4 regions of the Bacillus cereus group sp. MYBK79-1 genome follow, and region 1 is predicted to be linked to each of the others. Evidence: riboswitches for the same ligand, from Rfam matches in the RefSeq annotation. Region 1 holds a riboswitch; each other region holds the start of a gene.

Region 1 (4,063 bases):
GCATTTGTTTTGCAGCTTCCTCCGGTGTACCATGTACTGCGTGTACGAGATGATCAAATCGTAACATGTCTTTCTCCCCTTTCTCTCCATCCTTTTATTGTATATTTTATTTTTCTTTCATTCAATTTAAAAAACTTTAAAACCTAGTTGATTTATACGATTAATATGTATTATAATGAAACAAATTTAATTATTGCTGATTGGAAAAACCAAAGGCACTTTTCTCATATGGGAAAAGTGCCTTTTTCATTTATTATTACAGGGGGATTATTTATGCAGAAATTAATTGTCTTTGCTATCATTGGATTTTTCGCTCAATTGATTGATGGGGCACTTGGAATGGCGTATGGGGTAACATCTACCTCGCTATTACTAATGTTTGGTATCGCACCAGCTGTAGCTTCCGCATCTGTTCATTTAGCTGAAGTTGTTACAACTGCCGCTTCTGGTGCATCACACATCAAATTTGGAAACGTCGATAAATATACCGTTTCCAGGCTTACATTACCAGGAGCAATAGGCGCATTTATTGGGGCATGTTTTTTAAGCAATTTACCTGGTGATGTAATTAAACCGTACATTTCCGTATTTTTATTTACTTTAGGGGTTTATATTTTATTACGATTCCTTATTCAAAAACAAATTGTCACTTCAAAAAAACGTATGTCTGCTAAACAGCTTGTTCCGCTTGGCTTATTCGCTGGATTCGTTGATTCAACTGGTGGCGGTGGCTGGGGTCCGATTACAACACCTGTGCTTTTGGCACGAGGAAATGAAGCTAGAAAAGTTATCGGATCTGTAGATACGAGTGAGTTTCCTGTTTCACTCGCTGCAACAATTGGATTTTTCATTTCACTTGGCTGGGAACAAGTAAGTTGGGTTTGGGTATTTTCTCTCATGCTCGGTGGTATCGTTGCGGCACCAATCGCTGCATGGCTAGTACGCATCGTTCCAGCACATTTACTTGGCGTATTAGTTGGTGGCCTTATTATCTTTACAAACATTCGTACACTGCTCACTACATTTAAAGTGGATCCAACTATTATTTCCCTTTCTTACGTGGCAGTTGGTCTTGTCGTTATTATTTCTATTTTCATTGCTGTTCGCAATCATTCCAATCGTTCTAACGCACCGACAGCTGGATATCCGAATGATCAAAAACAAATGCTACCATAACGATAAAAATACCGTCCGATATACTTCGAGCGGTATTTTTTATTTTTCTATTTTCCAATTAATCATCGTTTCTGTAGTGCCAATTCTCTTCATATGTAATTTCTCTAATACACGAATCGAACTATTATTTTTAGGGAGTGTCTCCGCAATAATCCTTTCTACCTCTCCTGTTTGAAAAGCCCAATTTATTAATTCTCTTACAGCTTCTGTCGCATATCCTTTATTCCAATATTTCTCAATAAATCCGTAACCAATTTCTACTGTATGTTCTTCATTTGGTTTCCCTTTAAACCCTATATCACCTAGAATGATGTCATCTTCTTTTCGAATGACATACCACGCCCCCCAAGGTAATAAAGCCTTATCTTTTTTTACATTTTCTACATGCCCTACAATATGTGGACCACTGTCATATCCTTGATCGCTAGCAACTTGCATAGTCTCTTCTGTACACGGCACTATATACAGTCTTTCTGTTTCTAATTTCATATTGATTTCCCCTTTTCAATTAAACAATACTTCAATTTTACCAAAAATAAAAAGAATATTCATTCTATTCGTTGGATTTATACTTATTCTTTGAAACGAATGTAAGGAATAATTCTCTTTTGATAGTTATGTCGAATTATATTTTCAGAATTTTCTTTTATTTTTAAAGGGTTTTTTATTATTTTTTGCGAAACATTTGTATAACAATTTCTTTCTTTATTTTTTGTTACATAACAGTAGGTTCAGGTGGAGTTTTGCAAGCGTTTCCTATACAATAACCGATATTTTTTGACTTTTCCTAACAAAATATCTTGCAATATATTCAGAAAGTCATTACAATTGCCATATATTAAAAATCTTAGCAATATATCAAATCCTCATCTATCCGATGAGGTAGAGGTTGCGACTTTTAAAAGTAACACGGGCGAGACACAGAGAATGTCACTGACTCCGTTTGAAAGGAAAAGTTGCCGAAGTTTATATTTCATCTCTGGAAATATGAGCTGGGGCTGTCTCCGAAAGGAACAGAACTGTCACGTTTACAAAATTACCGTGTAAGCGTGGGGTGCTATCTTAACGGAAGGGTATGATGGGGTGGTTATTTGTGAAACGTTCCGCCAAATTCCTTTGGCGGCTTTTTGTATTTTTCTCCCCCGTTCCTTCCTATCTTACAAGAAAAGGAGTGTTGAACATGAATAGCGCAACGAATCAAACTACCTCTGAAACGCAAACTACAAAAGGAAAAGGTGAACTAAAACGTAGTTTAAAATCAAGACACCTTACGATGATTTCTCTCGGTGGTACAATTGGTACTGGACTATTTCTTGCCAGCGGTGGTGTCATCCATTCAGCTGGTCCTGGCGGTGCACTAGTCGCATACGCCGCAATTGGAATTATGGTTTATTTCTTAATGACAAGCTTAGCTGAACTCGCAGCTTACATGCCTGTCACTGGATCTTTTAGCACGTATGCAACAAAATTTGTTGATCCATCCCTTGGCTTTGCACTTGGATGGAACTATTGGTATAACTGGGCCATTACAATTGCTGCTGAACTAGCTGCTGTAACATTAATTATGAAATTTTGGTTCCCAGATACCCCTTCCCTCATTTGGAGCGGATTATGTTTAGCTATTATTTTCCTTTTAAACTATTTATCTGTTAAAGGGTTTGGTGAATCTGAATATTGGTTTGCACTTATTAAAGTAGTTACTATTATTATCTTTTTAATTGTCGGCTTTATGATGATTTTCGGAATTATGGGCGGCGAAACTGTTGGCTTTAAAAACTTCACTGTTGCAGATGCACCATTTAATGGCGGCATTATGGCAATTATCGGTGTATTTATGGCTGCTGGGTTCTCCTTCCAAGGAACTGAATTATTAGGTGTAGCTGCTGGTGAAACTGCTGATCCAGAGCGTAATATTCCAAAAGCAATTCGTTCGATCTTTTGGCGTATTCTTTTATTCTATATCCTTGCGATTCTCGTTATCGGTTTATTAATTCCTTATACGACTGAAAGCCTTGCCGCAAGCGATGTAACAGTAAGTCCATTTACACTTATTTTTGAAAAAGCGGGCGTTGCCTTTGCTGCTTCCGTTATGAACGCTGTTATTTTAACGGCAGTACTGTCTGCTGGTAACTCTGGTATGTATGCATCAACTCGTATGCTTTGGGATTTAGCTCGCCAAGGAAAAGCACCGAAGTTTCTTGGTAAATTAGATAGCCGCGGTGTACCTGTTAACGCATTAATCGTAACGTCAATTGTCGGTAGTATCGCTTTCATTGCTTCTTTATTCGGTGACGGCGTTGTATACATTTGGTTATTAAACGCATCTGGAATGTCTGGCTTTATCGCATGGGTCGGAATCGCAATTAGTCATTACCGTTTCCGTAAAGCATATATCGCACAAGGAAAAGATTTAAAAGACTTACCATATAGAGCAAAATGGTTCCCATTCGGTCCAATCTTTGCATTTGCACTTTGCGTCATCGTAATTTTAGGACAAAACTACGGCGCATTTATGGGTGAAGCAATCGACTGGAACGGCGTACTCGTTTCTTACATCGGTTTACCACTCTTCTTAGTACTATGGTTAGGATATAAATTTACAAAGAAAACAAAAGTGATTCCACTCGATAAATGTGAATTGAAATAAAGTAGAACGAGCAAACAAATTTGTTTGCTCGTTTTTTTATTCAAATGCTTCTCCCTTCCCTATTGCTCCTGTTTTTGCAATAATAAAGGAAATATACATAAAGGTTGGGATACCATGAACATTCGCATTACTGATGAAGCAAAAGCAGCTATACATAGATTAGAGCGCGAAGACAAAAAGATCATTCGCATTAGGGGGACAATGACAAACTCTTGTAGCATTTTCGTTGATGTGGATTTA
Region 2 (4,063 bases), on a different contig from region 1:
CTCGATACCATTTCATCAATGGCCTCAACGGTGAACATGACGCGTAAATAACCGAGGGCATTTACAGGAGCTGTCCGGTGATCTGCGACAGTAGGTGGTGTGAGAAATCGTGAAAGTTCAATTCGGCTATGGCCATCTGGGGTTACCATCATAGCAATTTCTACGCACTGAGAACCGAGTCCTGTTACGCGACCAGCCCATTCACCTTCGACAGTAGCTCGCCCTTCGAGTTTTAATCCAATCTCCTCGAAGAAAGAGATTGCGTTATCAAGGGATTCTACAACGATGCTGACATTGTCCATTCTTAGTAATCTGTTGCTTGCCATAGTCTTTATCTCCTTTATATGTATAAATTTATTATCTAACGATCCTCATAATTATACTAAAATCTCCTATAAACAAAAAACACCCTGTCACAGTGTGGGGAAATATGACAAGGTGTTTTCGGGTATAGAATAAACATTTTATTAACGAACAAAACTTCGGAAACCTTCTACTATTGAAATACGCGTGAATTTTCTTTCGTGAATGCTATCATTTTAAGAATTTGATAATGTAGTTTCTATTTGATAATATAACTTCGACTTCCCCGCAAAATATTCTCACCCTAATTCTATTTATATAGGAAGGAAATAGATTTATATAATTTATTTTAAGTTTTACAGGTGGAAATTAACTCATCTGCACTAAAGGCTCAATTTTTGCCATAAATGATTGATGCAGTGCCTCAACACCTGTTACTAAATGAAGGCGGTCAATAACGACAGACACTTTAATTTCTGATGTACTTACCATTTTAATATGAATATTTTCTTCTTTTAAAGTAGTGAACATATTCGCAGCAACACCTGGATTAGAGACCATACCAGATCCTACAATTGATACTTTTGCTAAATGATTTTCATATTCTACAGATTCATAGTGAAGTGTTTCTTGATTTTGTTTTAATACTTCTAATGTTTCTTTTAAATCATTAGAATGGATTGAGAAGGAGAGGTGAACAGTTCCTTCATTTGTAATACTTTGGATGATGATATCTACATTAATATGTGCCGCTGCTAATGTAGAGAAAATCGTTGAAAGTGCACCTTGTTCTAATCCTTTCATTGTGACGCGTGTAATATTATCTTCAAATGCAATACCTTTAACGATTGATTGTTGTTCCATGTTACATTCTCCTTTTACAATTGTTCCATTTTCTTGTTCCATACTTGAGCGAACTTCTAAAATGACATTATGATTTTTAGCAAACTCAACAGCACGCGGATGTAATACACCAGCACCGAGGTTTGCAAGTTCTAACATTTCGTCATAAGAAATTTCATCTAATTTATAAGTACTTTTTACAACTCGTGGGTCCGTCGAATAAACACCGGTCACATCTGTGTAAATATCACATTTTTTTGCTTTCAGTGCAGCAGCTAATGCAACGGCAGTTGTATCAGAACCACCGCGGCCAAGCGTTGTAATTTCATGGTTTTCACTAACTCCTTGGAAGCCAGCTATAATAACAATCGTACCTTCAGTAAGATAAGATTGAATTCGATCTGTATGAATGTCAGTAATCCGTGCACTACTATGTACAGATTCTGTCGTAATACCAGCTTGCCATCCTGTTAATGAAATCGCGTTATAACCTTTTGCTTGGAGTGCCATCGTTAATAATGAAATAGTCACTTGCTCACCTGTTGATAGAAGCATATCCATTTCACGTTTACTTGGATTTTCTGTAATAGCGTTAGCGAGTGCTACAAGTTCATCTGTGCTTTTTCCCATTGCTGAAACGACAGAGACGATACTATGCCCTCGTTCATATTCTTCAATAATTAAATTTGCTACATGTTGAATGCGCTCAACACTTCCGACAGAAGTGCCACCAAATTTTTGTACAATCGTTTCCATTACGAATTCCTTCTTTCATCCATTTTTAAGAATAGATTAGGACATATATAAATCCCAATATTCCTGTAGTTACCAGAGAAAAACAAAAAACACCATCTCAAATAAGTGAGGATGGTGCTGTTACAGGAAAAGGGAAACAGAAAACGGAGCTAATAAAAAAACCGCCAAAAAAGGAATACCATAAAAATGATATCTCTTTTTTGTAGATAGCTCTTCATACATACACTTCTGTACATATGACAGTTCTGTTTCTATTCGAAAACAGCCCCAATCGATAAATGCAGAGAAAATTATCGATTTCGGCAATACTTCCTTTCATCTAATTTCATAGACATCTCTGTGTCTCCATTAGAATAATCATAAGTATCGCAACCTCTATCTCACGTTTTAGGCGAGAGTGTTTGATTTATGAAGTTGTTGGTAACATTTGTTTTATAATAATTTAAATTTTTCGGGGAATCAAGTGTTTTATATAAATTTTAAAAATTCTTTCTTTTCTTAAGAGAGTTTGTGAAAAGTGTAGCAAAATAAATTCATAGCATGTACATTAAATTTATAGTGTATTGGAGGCGGAAGAATGAAGAGGAAAAAGCCTATTTATGTTTCGGCAGAAATGAACACAACAATGGAGAGGTTATGGAAGTATACGCAAGAACCAGATATACATACAGAATGGGATGCTCGTTTTACTGAAATTTCGTATGTAGAGAAAAAAGAAGGAGAACCGCAGAAGTTTTTATATAAAACAAAGATCGGATTTGGACTTGAAATAGCTGGTGAAGGGGAATCGATAGGTGAAATAAGAAAAGAAACAGGTGAAAGAATTTCTTCTTTAAAATTTTGGACGGATAATAAACTCTCACTTATTCAAATAGGGCGTGGTTATTGGAAGTATACACCGTGTGAAGAACATATTCATTTTGAAACACAATATGATTATGATACGAGATTTGGTCGTATAGGGAATGTAATAGATTTCTATATTTTTCGGCCTTTATTAGGCTGGGCGACTGCTTGGAGTTTTGATGCGTTAAAATTATGGATAGAAAAGGGACTGCATCCTAAGTTACTAATTAGAAGAACAATGACATATTGGCTCGTATGTTTTTTATTTGCATTTGTATGGATGTATCAAGGAATAGTGCCGAAACTAGTGTTTACTCATTCGGAAGAAGTAAAAATGTTATCGGTAATGATTGGTTCAACTGAACATAGTATTTTTGTACTTAAAATAATTGGATTATTAGAAATTATTTTCGGTGTCATATGGCTGTTGTCATTTCAAAAACGAAAAGTATTTATCGTACATATTTTTATGTTAATAGCCTTAACGATAGCGGCGGGTTTTACGAATATCATAAGCTTTACAGAGCCGTTTAATCCAGTTGCATTAAACGTTCTACTTATGGGGTTATCGATTGTCGGTTATATAAATAGTTCTGATTTACCGAGTGCAAAAAATTGCAAGAGGAAGAGAAAGGAATAATGTATGGCTAATATGTATGAAAGACTATTAGGGGATTCTTATAAAAAACTTCATCCCAAATTACAGAAACGCTATGAAATTACAGAAGAAAATAGTTTTACTGGAGAAGGAAAGATGGATGAAATTTACGGAGGTTCTATTTTCGTAAAATTAATATTAAAAATTGCATCGAAGTTCCATATGTTTTTCTCTGAGCGGGGGAAGGAAGTGCCATTTATAATACATAATACTGCTGAGCGAGATGAACATGGACATGAATTTGTGCGATGGAATCGTACTTTTTATTTTCATAATAAGAAAAGATATTTTAACGCCGTTATGCAGTTGGATGAAGAGAATAATGAAATTGTAGATTATTTTGGTGAACCACACATACTTGTTTCTACGTTGGATTTTCATATTGATGAGGTGGGGGCAATGCATATTTCTTCAAAGAAACAATGGTTTTATATGTTTGGAAGAAAAGTCCCGTTACCTAGATTTTTATATGGAGAGGCCAACATTGTAGAAAGTTATGATGAAACACTACAATGTTTTCGAATTCATGTACAAGTACGCAATCCGTTAATTGGTTCATTATTTTCATATAAGGGGACATTTGTCGAAAGGAAATAAATAATATGAAAAATATAATAGTTGGACTTGCTTGTTATATTATTTTTTTAATATGTGAGT
Region 3 (4,063 bases), on a different contig from region 1:
ACACATAATCTTCTGAAACGAAGCTACCATCACGCATTACCATAAGTGGGTCTTCTTCTTTAATGAATAAGTCAGTTCCAAATTCAACGGATTGATTTGTTTTAATACCAAGTAAATGAAGTAGCGTTGGTTTAATATCAATTTGACCAGATACTTTAGAAATGACTTTTCCTTCTTGACCAGGTACATGAATAATGAGAGGGACGCGTTGTAATTGCATAGAATCAAACGGTGTAATAGCGTCTTTCCCAAGGAACTGAGCCATTGCTGCGTTATGGTTTTCAGAAATACCGTAATGATCTCCGTAAATGACAATAACGGAATTATCATATAGTCCTTCTTCTTTTAATTGTTTAATAAATCGTTTAAGAGCTTCATCCGTGTAACGAACAGTTGGGAAGTAACGGTTTACAACACCACTTTCTGAATTGAACTCATCAATATATTGGTCTTCTGGATTTAGAAGAAACGGAAAATGGTTTGTTAAAGTAATGAATTTTGTATAGAACGGCTGTGGTAAAGATTTTAGCTTTGGAATAGATTGTTCAAAGAACTCTTTATCTTTTAACCCCCAACCGACAGACATTTGTTCTGTGCCTACGTAATCATTTAAATTAAAGTAGCGATCATATCCAAGTGCAGGATACATTACATCACGATTCCAAAATGTTTTATCGTTTGAATGGAAGACAGCAGAAGAATATCCGTATTTCTTTAACTGTTCTGGTGTAGCAGTATATTCATTTGTTGCGTGAGTAAAGAATACAGAACCGCGGTCTAACGGATAAAGTGAATTTTCAACGATAAATTCTGCATCAGAAGTTTTGCCTTGTCCTGTTTGATGATAGAAGTTATCGAAATAAAAACTATCTTTAATAAATTCGTTTAAAAATGGAGTAATTTCTTTTCCATTTATTTTTTTATTAATAACAAAACTTTGTGTAGATTCCATGGAAATCAAAATGACATTTTTACCTTTTGCAGCTCCAAATAAGTTTTTATCAACTTGCTTATCTTTTGAGTCTGTATAGTTTTTAATTTCAGAGAACCCGTCACCACTTGCAAATACACGTTCAGCTGAAGATTTAGATTGAAGTGTAATATCAAATAGATGATATGTGTATAAACCTAAATTTTTCACGACAGTTTGACGATCAAATGAGCGTGAGAACATTTGTGGTTTGTAAATAACGGAAACGAAAATTTGCAAGGTTAATAATGCTGTTACACCGCCAAAGAAAGTTCGCTTTTCTGTGCGGGAAAGTGGTGATTTATCACAAAATGATGGGAATTTACGTGAAAGAAACATTAAAATAATCGCGTCTGCAAATAAAAGTAATGTTTTATACGTAAAGAGTTCTTTTATGCTTGTCCCTAAATCAGCCATATTATTTGTTTGAAATAATACTGGGAACGTAACGAAATCGTTATAAAACCCATAAAACATTGCATTTCCAAATAAAATGAATGATAGTACAAAACTAATTCCAACTATAATGCGGTTTCGGTGTTTAGATGCAAATAAAGCAAAACCGAAAAATAAAAGTAACGCAGCTAGTGGATTAATAAAAAGCATAAATTCTTCAAAGAAATTATCAATTTTAATATCAAATGCTAGCTTGTACACGATATATGTTTTTATCCATAATAAAACGACTGCAACGAGTGCAAATCGCAGTTTTGGAAACAGATGTTGTAGCATAATATACTCCTCTCCTAAAAAGCATGACAGTTCTTGTGAGCCGATTTGATTAGCGTCTCATTTTATATATACGAACAGTCCTTTATTATTATGTTTATTATACTATGAGTATCATTATACGAAAATAAAAGAGAGTTGTGGACTTTTTTATAATAATTGAGTAGAAAAAGGGCGGTAGGAGACAATAAAACGGAGTTTCTATGTATGATTATTATCGTGCGCAGAAAGAATCGTGTAACAATACGGAGGTTATAATGCGAAAGTTATTGTATTTTATAGTATGCAGTAGTGTTATACTTTTTGCTTCGCCAAGTGTTTCAGTAGCCCAATATGATGCACCTCTTATGGAAGATGCCCTTTATTCTGTTTTATTTCCGAAAATAAATAAAGCAATTGAAAAACAATATGGAAGCTTGAAACCTTATCAATGTCCTAAAATTATTAGTTTAAAAAAAATGTATAGTGGTACATATTTATTTCGAGCGAGTATTGAAGTAACGAAGTATGAACGAGTTGCTGGGAAAATTGCTCCACCATTTGAGAAGGTAACGATTACTTTTAATAACGAAGAAGGCGAATGGGAAGTAACAAAGATTTTAGTAAAGCGCTTACCAAATGATATAAAACTAAACTGTAAAAAAACAATATAAAAAATTGTTTGACAAATAAAATGGTCCTTTGGTATTGTTAATAGCAACAATTAGATGTTTGAAAATTAAATAGACTTACCTCATCTACTCTCAAAGGTAGAGGCCGCGATAGGAAAGAGTAAGCTATGGGAGATTGAATGGAATCTGTGATCATAGGTTGAAAGGGACTATTGCCGAAATATAAGAATAACCATCTTATTCATATATTGGGACTGCATTGAATAAATGTAGTACTGTCATAAGATTTATTTTATGGAGAGCTATTTGGAGATGTTGATGCGGTTTCTTATTTTGAGGAGATAACAACTCGTTTATTTTTTCAATATATATTTTTCCTAATAAGAAACGCGTGTGAACATTGTTCCGCGCGTTTTTTGTCTATCTAAAAGCGTGCTGCAATGAATAGAAGATTGGGGTTATGAGTTTTAGAGGAAATAAGGGAGGAATTCAAATGTATTTACACGGCACAAGCCGAATCAATGGGCAAGGACACTTAGAAATTGGAGGGTGCGATACGACGCAGCTAGCAAAACAATACGGAACACCACTTTATGTATACGATGAAGAGTCTATTCGAGGAAAGTGCCGCGCGTTTCATCGTGCTTTTAAAGAAAGTGGTTTCTCTTACCAAGTAGCATATGCAAGCAAGGCGTTCTTGTGCATGGAGATGTGCCGAGTGGCTCGTGAAGAGAATATGTCATTAGATGTCGTGTCTGGAGGAGAATTATATACTGCGCTTCAAGCAGGATTTCCAGCATCGCGCATTCATTTTCACGGCAATAATAAAACAGAAGAAGAGATCGTGATGGCTCTTCAGGCGAATATTGGTTGTTTTGTCGTCGATAATTTCTTAGAGTTAGAAATTTTGCATGATTTAGCAGTGCAACATGGGAAGTTTGTGAACATATTAATTCGTGTAACGCCTGGAGTAGAGGCGCACACACATGAATATATTACAACAGGTCAAGAGGATTCTAAATTTGGATTTGGTGTGTCAAATGGTCAAGCGATGCAAGCAATTGAGCGTGCTTTACAAAAATCAAATTATAACGTGCTAGGAATTCATTCACATATCGGATCACAAATATTTGAAACGGCTGGATTTGTTCGAGCGATTGAAGTTCTTCATCAATTTTTAGAAGAAGTGAGAGAAAGAGCGAACTATGTAGTAAAAGTATTAAACGTGGGCGGAGGATTCGGAATACGCTACACAGAGTCAGATACACCATTAACTCTTGAGACATATGTGCGGGCTGTAACAAGTGCAGTGAGAGAACAATTTACAGTATGTAATTATCCCTTGCCAGAAATATGGGTTGAACCAGGGCGTAGTATTGTAGGTGATGCTGGAACGACACTTTATACAGTTGGATCTGTGAAAGACATTCCTGGTATTCGGAAATATGTATCTGTGGATGGTGGAATGACTGATAATTTAAGACCTGCTTTATATAACGCTCGTTATGAAGCGATGTTAGCCAATCGAGGGAACGATGAGAACGAGGAAGTTGTTTCGATTGCAGGGAAATGTTGTGAGAGTGGAGATATGTTAATTTGGGATATCACTTTACCGAAAGTTGCTACTGCCGATTTATTAGCAATTTCTTGTACAGGAGCATACGGGTACTCGATGGCGAATAATTATAACAGGATTCGTAGACCAGCTGTCGTCTTCGCGAAAGGTGGCACATCACAAATTGTTGTAGAGCGC
Region 4 (4,063 bases), on a different contig from region 1:
AACTAGCAATACGTACAAATTTTATTTAGACGGAGAATGGAGAGAAAGCTCTTCAGGAGAAACAATCGAAATTCCATCTCCATACTTACACGAAGTAATTGGACAAGTACAAGCAATTACTCGCGGAGAAGTAGATGAAGCAATTGCATCTGCAAAAGAAGCTCAAAAATCATGGGCAGAAGCTTCTCTACAAGATCGCGCAAAATATTTATATAAATGGGCTGATGAGCTCGTAAATATGCAAGATGAAATTGCCGATATCATTATGAAAGAAGTCGGTAAAGGATATAAAGATGCGAAGAAAGAAGTTGTTCGTACAGCTGACTTCATTCGTTACACAATCGAAGAAGCTCTTCATATGCACGGAGAAAGCATGATGGGCGATAGCTTCCCTGGCGGAACGAAATCTAAACTTGCGATCATCCAACGCGCACCACTTGGTGTTGTATTAGCAATCGCACCGTTTAACTACCCAGTAAACTTATCTGCTGCAAAACTTGCACCAGCATTAATTATGGGTAACGCTGTTATTTTCAAACCAGCAACTCAAGGTGCAATTAGTGGTATTAAAATGGTTGAAGCACTTCATAAAGCTGGCCTTCCAAAAGGACTTGTAAACGTAGCGACAGGACGCGGTTCTGTAATTGGTGACTACTTAGTAGAACACGAAGGCATCAATATGGTATCGTTCACAGGTGGTACAAACACAGGTAAACATTTAGCGAAAAAAGCTGCAATGATTCCACTTGTATTAGAACTTGGTGGTAAAGACCCTGGTATCGTTCGTGAAGATGCTGACTTACAAGATGCTGCAAACCATATCGTAAGCGGTGCATTCTCTTACTCTGGTCAACGTTGTACAGCTATTAAACGTGTACTTGTACACGAAAACGTAGCAGACGAGCTTGTTAGCTTATTAAAAGCGCAAGTAGCTGAACTATCAGTTGGATCTCCAGAACAAGACAGCACAATCGTTCCATTAATCGACGACAAGTCTGCTGACTTCGTTCAAGGTTTAGTTGACGACGCTGTAGAAAAAGGTGCAACAATCGTTATCGGTAACAAACGTGAGCGTAACTTAATTTACCCAACATTAATCGACCACGTAACAGAAGAAATGAAAGTTGCTTGGGAAGAGCCATTCGGCCCAATCCTTCCAATCATCCGTGTTTCTTCAGATGAGCAAGCAATTGAAATTGCTAACAAATCAGAGTTCGGCTTGCAAGCAAGTGTCTTCACAAAAGACATTAACAAAGCATTTGCAATTGCTAACAAAATCGAAACTGGTTCTGTTCAAATTAACGGACGCACAGAGCGCGGCCCTGACCACTTCCCATTCATCGGTGTAAAAGGTTCAGGTATGGGCGCACAAGGTATTCGTAAGAGCCTTGAGTCTATGACACGTGAAAAAGTAACTGTATTAAACTTAGTTTAATCTTATATGTAGAAGCTGATCTAGTTTTAGATCAGCTTCTTTTTATATCAAATAATTATTCATTCCTAATAACAAACTCTTCTCTATAATCTGATTATTACTATATCCATTGACGTATAAAAATTCATTTGTTACTCTTAAAGACGTTAATTTAATATTTAAATCCTCATTCGTATCTCGGTGAGGTAGAGGTTGCAGTCATTAAGAGTATCATTTCAGGAGATGTAGTGGCATTGATGAAGGAATGAGAAAGGAATGATTGCCGAAGTAAGTCGTGTCCACCATGCACACTTGCTGGGTCTGCATTTAATAAGTGCAGAACTGTCACAAACGTTTCGTTTGTGGAGAGCTATCGAGAGGTATGTCGTGGGTTTCTTATAAGATAGAAAGCATGTAGCGGCAAATTACGTGCTTTTTTTGTTTTGTTTGGGACTTCTCTTCTCTACTAAGAAGACATACATATCTCCTCGCTTGACTTGGTTATACTAACTTTGGAGGTATTTTCTATGCAACAAAAAAAATGGGGCTTTTGGGTACTAACAGCTTTCGTTGTCGGTAACATGGTTGGCGCTGGGATTTTCATGGTGCCAAGTACGTTGGCACAAACAGCAAGCCCTCTCGGTGTCACTTTAGCTTGGTTAACAACAGGGTTTGGTGTTTTAATGCTAGCTCTTGTTTTCGGTAATTTAGCAATTCGTCGTCCTGATTTAACGACAGGACCACAAAGTCATGCATATGCTTTATTCTCATCACCAAAAAAGAAAAAAATGGCTGGTTTCAGTATGGTATGGGGATATTGGGTTGCAAACTGGGCAAGTAACGTTGCCATCATTACATCTTTCGCGGGATATTTATCACTCTTCTTCCCAATTATGAAAGATACACGACTACTATTTTCAATCGGCTCGTTCGATATAGAAGTTGGAAAACTCATTACATTTACGATTTGTTCTATCTTACTTTGGGGAACTCATATTATATTAACAAACGGTGTAAGCGGAGCTGGAAAGCTAAACTTCTTAGCAACAACAACGAAAGTAACTGGATTCCTTTTATTCATCGTCGTTACGTTATTTGCATTCGAAGCTTCTAAGTTTGGACAATGGTACACACCGATGATCGATAAATCAGGCGTATCACACGGCCTTCTTTCACAAGTAAATTTAGCGGCTCTTACAACGCTTTGGGCATTTATCGGAATTGAATCAGCAGTACTTTTATCAAACCGTGCTACCTCTCCCAAAACAGTAAAACGCGCAACGGTAGCTGGATTACTTATTACAGTTGCGATTTACTTAGGAATTACAATTTTAACAATGGGTGTCCTTCACGTTGATAAATTACAAGCTTCGGAACGTCCATTAGCAGACGCATTAAACGCTGCAATGGGTCATGGCGGCGGGAAACTGATGGCATTACTTGCTCTTACTTCCCTATTCGGTTCTATCTTAGGTTGGATTTTATTAAGCTCGGAAGTACCGTATCAAGCAGCAAAAGAAGGTTTCTTCCCTTCCTTCTTCACAAAAACGAACAAAAAAGGAAGTCCAATTTACTCATTACGATTAACAAACATTATGTCGCAAGTGTTCTTATTCTCAACATTATCAGGAACGATTGCGGAAGCTTATACATTCGTTATTACCGTATCAACACTAGCCTACCTCATTCCATATCTCGTTTCACCAATCTTCCAGTTAAAACTAGTCGCAACTGGTGAAACATATAAAAATGAAATACGAGCAAGAATTACAGATGGCATAGTCGCAGTAATCGCACTTTGTTACGCACTATGGGTTATTAAAACAGGTGCATCCGATATAAAAACGTTCCTTCTCGGAATTGGTTTATTCGTAATCGGCTTTGCCTTCTATCCATTAATGAATCGTGATCAGAAAAAAAATAACGAAAAGAAAAACGAGCAAGTTGCGTAACGCAATTTGCTCGTTTTTTCTTTTATAAAACATATATAATAGAACAAAGAGGTGAAAAACATGTCAATCGAATCGCTATGGAGCAGTCGCTTCCAACAACATATTCAAAATATCATTACATACTTTGCACGTATGATTAACGGTTTACTATATAGCTTTATCTTCGTTGTCTGTATAGGTGCTTATTATTACGCAAAGTTTCTTAAGACAGCTCCTTCTAAAGGACTATCTTTATTACTTATTACAATCGTCCTAACAGCGATTATAACGAGATGCCCTATCCGTACATTTATTCAGAAACCTGATGCTGTCTATTTACTCGCACTAGAAGAGAAACTAACATCTTATTTCAAAAAATCTCTTCTATATAATTACATCATTCAGCTTTTCCCATTATTATTTACGTTCCTTATTCTCGTTCCACTTGCATTGCAGTCATTACAATTAACGGTCCCTTTCTTATGTACAATCTTTCTCGTTTTAATGATTACGAAAGCTTGGAACATGTACATACATTGGATATGGCGTGATAGTCACGAAAAAAACATATGGTTCATTATTCGGATTACTTGTAACGCACTAATTATTTACATGCTGTTTTACTCAGCAAATGTTCTCATATTAGGCGGATTACTCTTACTACTTGCTTTCCTGCTTCTATATACGAAAAAGCAGCCAACAAAACGAATACCGTGGG

The links. A riboswitch is a leader RNA that binds a small molecule or an ion and turns the genes downstream of it on or off. The one in region 1 is predicted to bind lysine.
Positions count from the first base shown of each region.
Region 2: linked by a shared signal. The riboswitch ahead of ACTFOB_RS14820 (aspartate kinase) and the one ahead of ACTFOB_RS17980 (amino acid permease) in region 1 are both predicted to bind lysine.
Region 3: linked by a shared signal. The riboswitch ahead of lysA (diaminopimelate decarboxylase) and the one ahead of ACTFOB_RS17980 (amino acid permease) in region 1 are both predicted to bind lysine.
Region 4: linked by a shared signal. The riboswitch ahead of ACTFOB_RS07375 (amino acid permease) and the one ahead of ACTFOB_RS17980 (amino acid permease) in region 1 are both predicted to bind lysine.

Region 1 is NZ_JBQAEO010000011.1:77,131-81,193, reverse strand. Features, by position in the region: gene ACTFOB_RS17995 (VOC family protein) at 1-67, opposite strand, end outside; gene ACTFOB_RS17990 (sulfite exporter TauE/SafE family protein) at 166-1,176, shown strand; gene ACTFOB_RS17985 (GNAT family N-acetyltransferase) at 1,216-1,665, opposite strand; lysine riboswitch at 2,052-2,244, shown strand; gene ACTFOB_RS17980 (amino acid permease) at 2,357-3,823, shown strand; gene ACTFOB_RS17975 (iron-sulfur cluster biosynthesis family protein) at 3,938-4,063, shown strand, end outside.
Region 2 is NZ_JBQAEO010000008.1:79,967-84,029, reverse strand. Features, by position in the region: gene ACTFOB_RS14825 (VOC family protein) at 1-326, opposite strand, end outside; gene ACTFOB_RS14820 (aspartate kinase) at 673-1,902, opposite strand; lysine riboswitch at 2,102-2,288, opposite strand; gene ACTFOB_RS14815 (DoxX-like family protein) at 2,480-3,388, shown strand; gene ACTFOB_RS14810 (DUF4166 domain-containing protein) at 3,392-4,003, shown strand; gene ACTFOB_RS14805 (YndJ family protein) at 4,009-4,063, shown strand, end outside.
Region 3 is NZ_JBQAEO010000007.1:185,390-189,452, reverse strand. Features, by position in the region: gene ACTFOB_RS14305 (LTA synthase family protein) at 1-1,702, opposite strand, end outside; gene ACTFOB_RS14300 (DUF3888 domain-containing protein) at 1,957-2,352, shown strand; lysine riboswitch at 2,442-2,623, shown strand; gene lysA (diaminopimelate decarboxylase) at 2,804-4,063, shown strand, end outside.
Region 4 is NZ_JBQAEO010000003.1:91,915-95,977, reverse strand. Features, by position in the region: gene gapN (NADP-dependent glyceraldehyde-3-phosphate dehydrogenase) at 1-1,435, shown strand, start outside; lysine riboswitch at 1,614-1,795, shown strand; gene ACTFOB_RS07375 (amino acid permease) at 1,942-3,366, shown strand; gene ACTFOB_RS07370 (ABC transporter permease) at 3,427-4,063, shown strand, end outside.